DNA from 2 places in the Mesorhizobium sp. M1A.T.Ca.IN.004.03.1.1 genome. Region 1 is predicted to be linked to the other one. Evidence: predicted binding sites of a transcription regulator. Region 1 holds the regulator's gene; the other holds the start of a gene.
What was found. Region 1 encodes PhoB, which activates phosphate uptake and scavenging genes when phosphate is short. Its sites were predicted from a motif close to TGTCATNNANCTGTCAT; they were not measured.
Positions count from the first base shown of each region.

Region 1 (4,184 bases):
ACGTCGGTCAGCTGCTTGCCTGGATTGGACTGTGCGTCGGCGGATATATACTTGTCGCCGGCGGCCTCGATCGCCTTCTTCATCGCCGCTTCGTCGGTCTTCCAGCGCTCTTCCTGGAAATTGGACCACGAAACGCCGATCACCTTGTCCTTCGCCTCGGCGACCGACGCCAACGTCAACGACATGGCGACGCCCGCCAGCATGGCGGCTGCGAATCTCTTCATGATATCCTCCCTGCGCCCCTCGCGGCGCGACCCAGACTGGCCCGAAGGCCATGTAGAGGCTTTTTTTCGAGCCTCGAAAAAATACTGATCGAACGCCAAAGCGCTGTCAACTGCAATTCTGACGGTTTTTGAGGTGTCGCGTTCTTTTTTTCGAGACCCGCAATAAATAATGACAGTGCCGACCGCTTCTGCCACTATCGCGGAACAGTTCGGAGGAAGCGCAGACCGCGTCCACCGAAAATTTTAAAAAACCAGGACGGTTCGGGTGCCGGCGTCCGGGTGAATCGATCTGGCGCGTCGCCGGGTCCTGTGCATGATCGAGAGGCCGCGCTGACTGGGAGGAGAAAAAATGTCGGTCGGAATCCGCCACGACGATCTGCGCCGGCGCAACCGCGCCATGGTGCTCTCGGCCGTGCGCCGGGCCGGCCAACCGTCGCGCACGGAAATCGCCGCGACCACCGGGCTCAGCCATTCGACCATTTCGGCGATCTCTTCCGATCTGATCCAGGAAGGCATCCTGGCCGAGAGCAAGCCGAGCGAGACCGCGTCTCTGAAGCGCGGCCGGCCACAGGTGGGCCTCGCGCTCAAGCCGGAGGCGGCGGCGGTGGTAACGGTGGTGCTGTCGCTCAATTTCCTCTCGGTCGCCGTTATTGATTATGCGGGTCAGGTCATCGCCGAGGAGCAGCGCCGCCTCGATACGCTCACCATGCCGCGCAACGAGCTGATCGGCGAATGCTTGGCGATCGTGCGGCGCCGGCTGGACGATCCGGACCTCGACGTCGGCAGCGTCGCCCGCATCGCCATGGGCATCCAGGGCATCACCGATTCCCATGCCCGCGCCATGCTGTGGTCGCCGATCACGCCGCTGACCGACATTCCCTTCGCCGACATCCTGGAAAAGGAATTCGGCATTCCGGCCACCATGGAAAACGACTGTAACATGATGGCGGTGGCGCTGCAGTGGCGCGATCCCGACCGCTATCGCGACAATTTCATCGCCATCCTGCTCTCGCACGGCATCGGCATGGGCCTGGTGCTGAAGGGCGAGCTGTTCACCGGCACGCATTCTTCCGGCGGCGAGTTCGGCCACATGATCCATCGCCCGGGCGGCGCGCTTTGCCGTTGCGGACGCCGCGGCTGCGTCGAGGCCTATGCCGGCAACTACGCCATCTGGCGCAGCGCCATGAAGATGAGTGAGGACGCCGAGCCGATCGATGTCGGCGACGCCGACATGCGGGCGCTCGCCGCCAAGGCGCGCGAGAGGGATGGCTCGGAGCGCGAGGCCTATCGCCGGGCCGGCGAGGCGCTGGGCTTCGGCCTCGGCAGCCTGTTCGCGCTGATCGACCCGGCGCCGGTCGCCATGGTCGGCGTCAGCGCCGCCGCCTTCGACCTGATCGAGCCGGCTCTGCGCGAGGCCATCGCCCAGACCGCCGGCGGCCAGCATTCGAAGTCGATCTCCTTCGATACCGAGCCGAACGAATTGCCGCTGATCCGCGAGGGCTGCGCCGTGCGCGCGCTGACCTTCGTCGACCAGGAGATTTTTGCGCCGGGCGTGAAGGCAAGAGCGGGCAAGAACGTGGCCTGAGCAGCTTCGATAGCGATCGTTGGCTTCTGTGCGTCCTGCAGACGCCGGAGATTAGCGAAGGCCCCGCAGCTTCGTCATTCCAGGGCGGAGCAGGAGCGAAGCTCCGTCGCGGAGACCCTGGAATCCATGCCATTACCTCAATCGTCGGATGAGCGGAGCAGAATTTCTGCACCGCCGCGGCGCGTGGAAGTCGCGTGGATCGTCGGGTCTGCGCCGCGTCGCGACGCTTCGTGCTCCGCCCGTGGACGGCGAAGCACCAGCGTCTCGATAACCCGCCAGCGCAGATAGAACCCGTCAGACCTTCGGTGCCCTGGATCTAATCTTCCCTGATCGCGTAGCCCGCCCCACGGATGGTACGTATGACGTCCGGCATCCGGCCGTTGTTGACCGCCTTGCGCAGGCGTCCGACATGCACGTCCACGGTGCGCTCGTCGATATAGATCGTCTCGCCCCAGACATTGTCGAGCAGCTGGCTGCGCGAGAACACCCGGCCGGGATGCCGCATCATGAATTCCAGCAGCCTGAACTCGGTCGGGCCGAGCCGGATCTCGCTCTTCTTGCGGTAGACGCGATGCGATTCGCGATCGAGCACGATGTCGCCGACCTTGAGCACGCTGGACAGCACCTCCGGCTTGGCGCGGCGCAGCAGCGCCTTGACCCTGGCCATGAATTCCGGCGTCGAGAACGGCTTGACCAGATAGTCGTCGGCGCCGGTCGAGAGGCCGCGCACCCGGTCGCTTTCCTCGCCGCGCGCGGTCAGCATGATGATCGGCAGGCGTTCGGTCTCGGGCCGCATCCTGAGGCGCCGGCAAAGCTCGATGCCGGACACCGCCGGCACCATCCAGTCGAGCACCAGAAGGTCGGGCAAATTCTCCTGCAGGCGGATCTCGGCCTCGTCGCCGCGGGTCACCACCTCGACCTGATAGCCCTCGGATTCGAGGTTGTAGCGGAGCAGCACCCCCAGCGGTTCCTCGTCCTCCACCACCATGATGCGTGGCGCGATCATATAGCAGGCACCTTCGCGGTCAGGCCGCCGGCGCCGACATCGTCGTCTCGTCCTGCTTAGGACGATTCGCGGGCAATTGCGTGCCGGTCAGCACATAGTAGGCGTTCTCGGCGATGTTGGTGACGTGGTCGCCGATGCGCTCCAGATTCTTGGCGCAGAACAACAGATGCGTGCAAGCCGTGATGTTGCGCGGATCCTCCATCATGTAGGTCAGGAGCTCGCGGAAGACGGCGGTGTATTTGACGTCGATGCGCTCGTCGTCGTTGCGGAGCTTGGCGAGCGCCGTGGCGTCGCCGGCCGCGTATTCCTCGATCACGCCCTGCACCTGGATCAGCACCAGCTGCGCCATCGAATCGATGGAGTGCGAAAGGTCGCGCGGCGCGGCGCTGACGCCGACCGAGCCGACGCGCTTAGCGATGTTCTTGGCAAGGTCGCCAATGCGCTCGAGATCGCCGGCCATGCGGATGGCGCCAACGACGCTGCGCAGGTCGTCGGCCATCGGCTGGCGTTTGGCAATCAGCGTGATGGCGCGATCGTCGAGCTCGCGTTGGCGCGCGTCCATGATGGCATCGTCGGAGACCACGCGCTGCGCCAGCGCGTTGTCGGAATTCAGCAGAGCCTTGGTCGACGCGCCGACCATCGAGCCGGCAAGATCGCCCATGTCGCGGATGAGCTGGCTGATCTGCCTCAGATCCTCGTCGAAGGAAGCGACCGTATGGGCCATGGTTATGTCCTCGTATGAACTCAGCCGAAGCGGCCGGTGATGTAGTCCTGCGTGCGCTTCTCGCGGGGCGAGGTGAAAATCTTTTCGGTCCGGTCGAATTCGATCAGCTCGCCGAGATACATGAACGCCGTCTGCCGCGAGACGCGCGCCGCCTGCTGCATGTTGTGGGTGACGATCACGATCGTGTAGTCGGCCTGCAGCTCGTCGATCAGCTCCTCGATCTTGGCGGTCGAGAGCGGATCGAGCGCCGATGCCGGCTCGTCGAGCAGGATGACCGCCGGCTTCACCGCCACCGTGCGGGCGATGCAGAGCCGCTGCTGCTGGCCGCCCGAAAGGCTCTGGCCACTGGCGTTGAGCTTGTCCTTGACCTCGTTCCACAGCGCGGCGCGCTTCAGCGCCTGTTCGACGCGATTGTCCATCTCGGCCTTGCTGATCTTCTCATACAGCCTGACGCCGAAGGCGATGTTCTCGTAGATCGACATCGGGAACGGCGTCGGCTTCTGGAACACCATGCCGATCTTGGTCCTGAGCAGGTTGAGGTCCTGCGAACGGTCGAGGATGTTCTTGCCGTCGAGCAGCACCTGGCCTTCGGCGCTCTGCTTCGGGTAGAGCTCGTAGATGCGGTTGAGCACGCGCAGCAGCGTC
Region 1 is NZ_RZTV01000004.1:388,111-392,294, forward strand. It holds gene xylF (D-xylose ABC transporter substrate-binding protein) at 1-224, opposite strand, end outside; gene EOD29_RS15810 (ROK family transcriptional regulator) at 574-1,809, shown strand; gene phoB (phosphate regulon transcriptional regulator PhoB) at 2,126-2,815, opposite strand; gene phoU (phosphate signaling complex protein PhoU) at 2,835-3,539, opposite strand; gene pstB (phosphate ABC transporter ATP-binding protein PstB) at 3,560-4,184, opposite strand, start outside.

Region 2 (4,184 bases), on a different contig from region 1:
GAAGCGCAGGAAGCCGCCGTTTGCAGGCCGGCATCACCTGAATCTCAAATACCCTAGATCATCGCCATGCCGCCATTCACGTGGATGGTCTGGCCGGTGACATAAGCCGCCTCATTGGAAGCGAGATAGGCGACGGCCGAGGCAACTTCGGCGCTGGTGCCCATCCGCCGCGTCGGAATCGCCGCCATGATGGTCTCTTTCTGCTTGTCGTTGAGCTTGTCGGTCATGGCCGACTCGATGAAGCCCGGGGCGACGCAGTTGACGGTGATGTTGCGGGTGGCGATCTCCTGCGCCAGCGACTTGGAAAAGCCGATCATGCCGGCCTTGGAGGCGCAGTAATTGGTCTGGCCGGGATTGCCGGTGACGCCGACCACCGAGGTGATGTTGATGATGCGGCCATGGCGGCGGCGCATCATCGGATGGGTGAGTTCACGAGTGAGCCGGAACACGGCGGTCAGGTTCACCTCGAGCACGGAATCCCAGTCGGCGTCCGACATGCGCACGAACAGGCCGTCCTTGGTGATGCCGGCATTGTTGACCAGGATGTCGACGCCTTCGAGATCGGCCTCCGCCTTCTGGCCGAGCGCCTTGACCGCGTCGCGGTTGGTCAGATCCGCCGGGAAGAGCTTTACGCGGTCGCCGAGCTCGTCGGCCAGCGTTTCCAGCTTCTCGACGCGGGTGCCGTGCAGGCCGACGATCGCGCCCTGGCTGTGCAGCACCCTGGCGATCGCCTCGCCGATGCCTCCCGATGCACCGGTGACGAGCGCCTTACGGCCGGTCAGTTCGAACATTGCTTCAACCTCATTCTTCCGGACGCCCCGCGAGCGACCCTCGTTCCGCATTTTGTCATGTTGTCCAGGCCATATCAGAAGTTCTCGGCGCTCACGACCGATTCTTCACCAAGCCTCGATCCGCTCCAGCACTTCCGCAGCCCAGTAATAGTCCTCGAGATCTTCGAGTCCACGTTCAACGAAGTCACGCAGGTATTCGGCTTTGCTTCGATCAGTCATCGCCACGAGATCGTCGAGGCGATGCTCGACTTCGGGAGAAAGACGGATGGAAGTAGGAATGCCGCACCTGCCAGCAAGAGTTTCCCGTTTATCCTAAAGTTGCCAGCGCCGCCTCGACTTCCGCGGCCGCGCCGATGGCGCCGGTCGCGATATCGCGGTTGATGCGTCGCGCCAAGCCTGACAGCACCTTGCCGGCGCCAACCTCGTAAAGCGTCGCGACACCTTTGGCGCCGAACCATTCCACCGTCTCGCGCCAGCGCACGCGGGCGACGACCTGCTCGACCAAGCGGCGGGCAATCTCATCCGGGTCGCTGGTCGGCGTGACCGAAACATTTGAGACGATGGGAACCACCGGCGCGCTTTTCGCGACCCCGCCCAGCGCCTCGCGCATGATATCGGCGGCTGGCGTCATCAATGCCGAGTGAAAAGGTGCCGAGACCTGCAGCATCAGCGCCCGCTTGGCACCCTTTTCCGCGCAGAGCTTCGCCGCCAGTTCGACGGCCGCCTTGGCGCCGGAAATCACCAGTTGGCCACCGCCATTGTCGTTGGCGATCTGACAGACAGAGCCTTGTGCCGCTTCGGCGCAGGCGGCTTCGACATCAGCCTGCTCCAGCCCGATGATGGCAGCCATGGCGCCCTCGCCCGCCGGCACCGCCGCCTGCATGGCGTTACCGCGGGTGCGCAGCAGTCGCGCGGCATCGGCCACCGAAACGAAGCCGGCTGCGGCAAGCGCCGAATATTCGCCGAGGGAATGGCCTGCGACATAAGCCACCTTGTCCTTCAGCGAAAAACCGCGCGATTCCAGCGCCCTTACGGCCGCCAGCGACACCGCCATCAGCGCCGGCTGGGCATTGGCCGTCAGCGTCAGCGTTTCTTCCGGCCCTTCCCAGATCAGCTTCGACAGTTTCTCGCCGAGCGCCTCATCGACTTCCTCGAAGACGCGGCGCGCCTCGGGAAAGGCATCGGCGAGGTCCTTGCCCATGCCGACGGCCTGGCTGCCCTGTCCCGGAAAGGTGAATGCGACGGCCATGTTAGCGTCTCCAGCGGCTGGTTTTTCCCTGCCTCTGGCGCAAGGCGGACGGCCAAGTCAAGCCCGCAGCACCAGTTCAGCGGCTGTTCCAGCCGGGAGAACGGCCGAGTTCCCTGTTCTGAAAGGCTTTTTGGCGATCACACCTGATGAAAACCGCTCACGAATCGTTTGCTGGCTCTTCTTATTTCCGCCACAGGCGCTAGCTTTGTGTGACATTTCGATGACAGTGGCGTGACGCTAGTGGAAGACGCGTGACATGGGCCGGGGAAGCAAAGTGGCTAGGATCAGGAAAGGCGCGGCCAAACCCGCGCCGCAATTTTTGGAAGACGATCCGTCCACCGGCTATCTGCCGGGGCGCAGATGGCCGATTGTCCGCTACGGCCTGGCGACGCTGCTTGCCTCCGCCCTTCTGGTGTTCGCCATCGAATGGATCGTGCGCGGCGACTTCTTCGGCACCGTCGACTTCTTCCTGCAGCCCTTCAAGCCCGGCTGGACCACCATCATCGTCTTTTCGCTGGTGCTGATCGGGCTCGACGCCATTCTCGGCCGCAGCCATCAAAGCCTGATGATCGTCGCGCCGGTGACATTGGCATTGGCCTTTGTCGGTCACCAGAAATCGCACTATCTGGGCGATCCGCTCTACCCGACCGATTTCCTCTATGCCCGCCAGATCATGGCGCTGATGCCGCTTCTGGTGCGCGAGCGCCCCTGGACGGCCGTGCTGCTTGCGGCGGCGATCGTCGCCAGCCTCGCGCTGCTCGTCTATGGCTGGCGGCTCTGGCGCCGGCGTGTGCCGATCCTCAGCCGCAAGGGACGGCTGGCGCGCTTGACGCTTGCCGTGCCGCTGCTCGCCTTCTTCGTCTCGATCATGGACTACGCCACCTTCTCGTGGACGCGCGACAGGCTGCAGATCATCCCGATCATGTGGGACCAGAAGGAGAACTATGCCTCCAACGGCTTCGCGCTCGCCTTCGCGCTCAACGTGCCAATGGCGCATGTCTCGGCCCCGCCCGGCTATTCCGAGAAGACGATGGATGCGATCGCGCGTCCCGGGGTTGCCGCCTCGGTGCCGGACCAGAAGCCCGATATCATCGTGGTGATGAGCGAATCCTTCTGGGATCCGACGGAGCTTCCCGGCGTCAGCATCAAGCCCGACCCGATCCCGACGGTGCGCGCGCTGCGCTCAGGCTCGATGTTCTCGCCGGAATTCGGCGGCATGACCGCCAATATCGAGTTCGAGGCGCTGACCGGCTTCTCCAACGCCTTCCTGCCGGCGGGCTCGATTCCCTATCAGCAATATGTGCGCACGCCGACGCCGTCGCTGGCGACTTTCCTGAAGAGCGAAGGCTATAGGGCGCGCGCCATCCACCCGGGCACCAACTGGTTCTGGAACCGGGGCGCCGTCTACGCCGATTTCGGCTTCAGCGACTTCCGCTCGGAAGAGACGCTGCCGCCGATGGAGAAGCGCGGGCCGCTGGCCTCCGACGCGGCCATGACCGACGAGATCATGCGCGAGGCCGATGCCAGCGACGGGCCGGTATTCCTGTTCGCGGTCAGCCTGCAGAACCACGGGCCCTACGAGCCCTACCGCTATTACAATCCGACACATAGCGTCGACGCGCCGATCAGCACCTGGGCGCGGGAATCGCTGCTCTCCTACGCCGAAGGGTCGGCCGACGCCGATCGCGGCCTGCAGCGCCTGATCGACTGGGCGAAGAAGCGCGAGCGGCCGACCATCATCGCCTTCTTCGGCGACCACTTGCCGCCGCTCGGCCCCGTCTATGTCGAGACCGGCTTCCTCAAGGACAATGTCGCGCCGCGCAAGGAGCCGACGCCCGAGGCGGCGCTCGAGCATCACGACACGCCGCTGATCATCTGGTCGAACCGCTCCGGTCCGGTCGAGAATCTGGGCTCGGTGAGCCCCGCCTTCCTGCCCTATCATATCCTTACCACGGCCGGGATCACCCACCCCTATTACACCGGCTTCCTCGGCGCGCTGCGCGAGCACTACCGGGTGGTTGACCGCAACCTTTTGCTGTCGCCCTCCGGCGAGGCGACGCCCGACTGGGCGCGGCAGAAAAAGATCGATCCGAAGATCAACGATTTCCGGCTGATCCAGTACGATATGATGTTCGGCAAGCGCC
Region 2 is NZ_RZTV01000002.1:101,868-106,051, forward strand. It holds gene fabG (3-oxoacyl-[acyl-carrier-protein] reductase) at 54-791, opposite strand; gene EOD29_RS38010 (hypothetical protein) at 897-1,016, opposite strand; gene fabD (ACP S-malonyltransferase) at 1,099-2,040, opposite strand; gene EOD29_RS06455 (LTA synthase family protein) at 2,297-4,184, shown strand, end outside.
Region 2: the regulator PhoB is predicted to act here: its motif matches at 2,250-2,266, upstream of EOD29_RS06455 (LTA synthase family protein).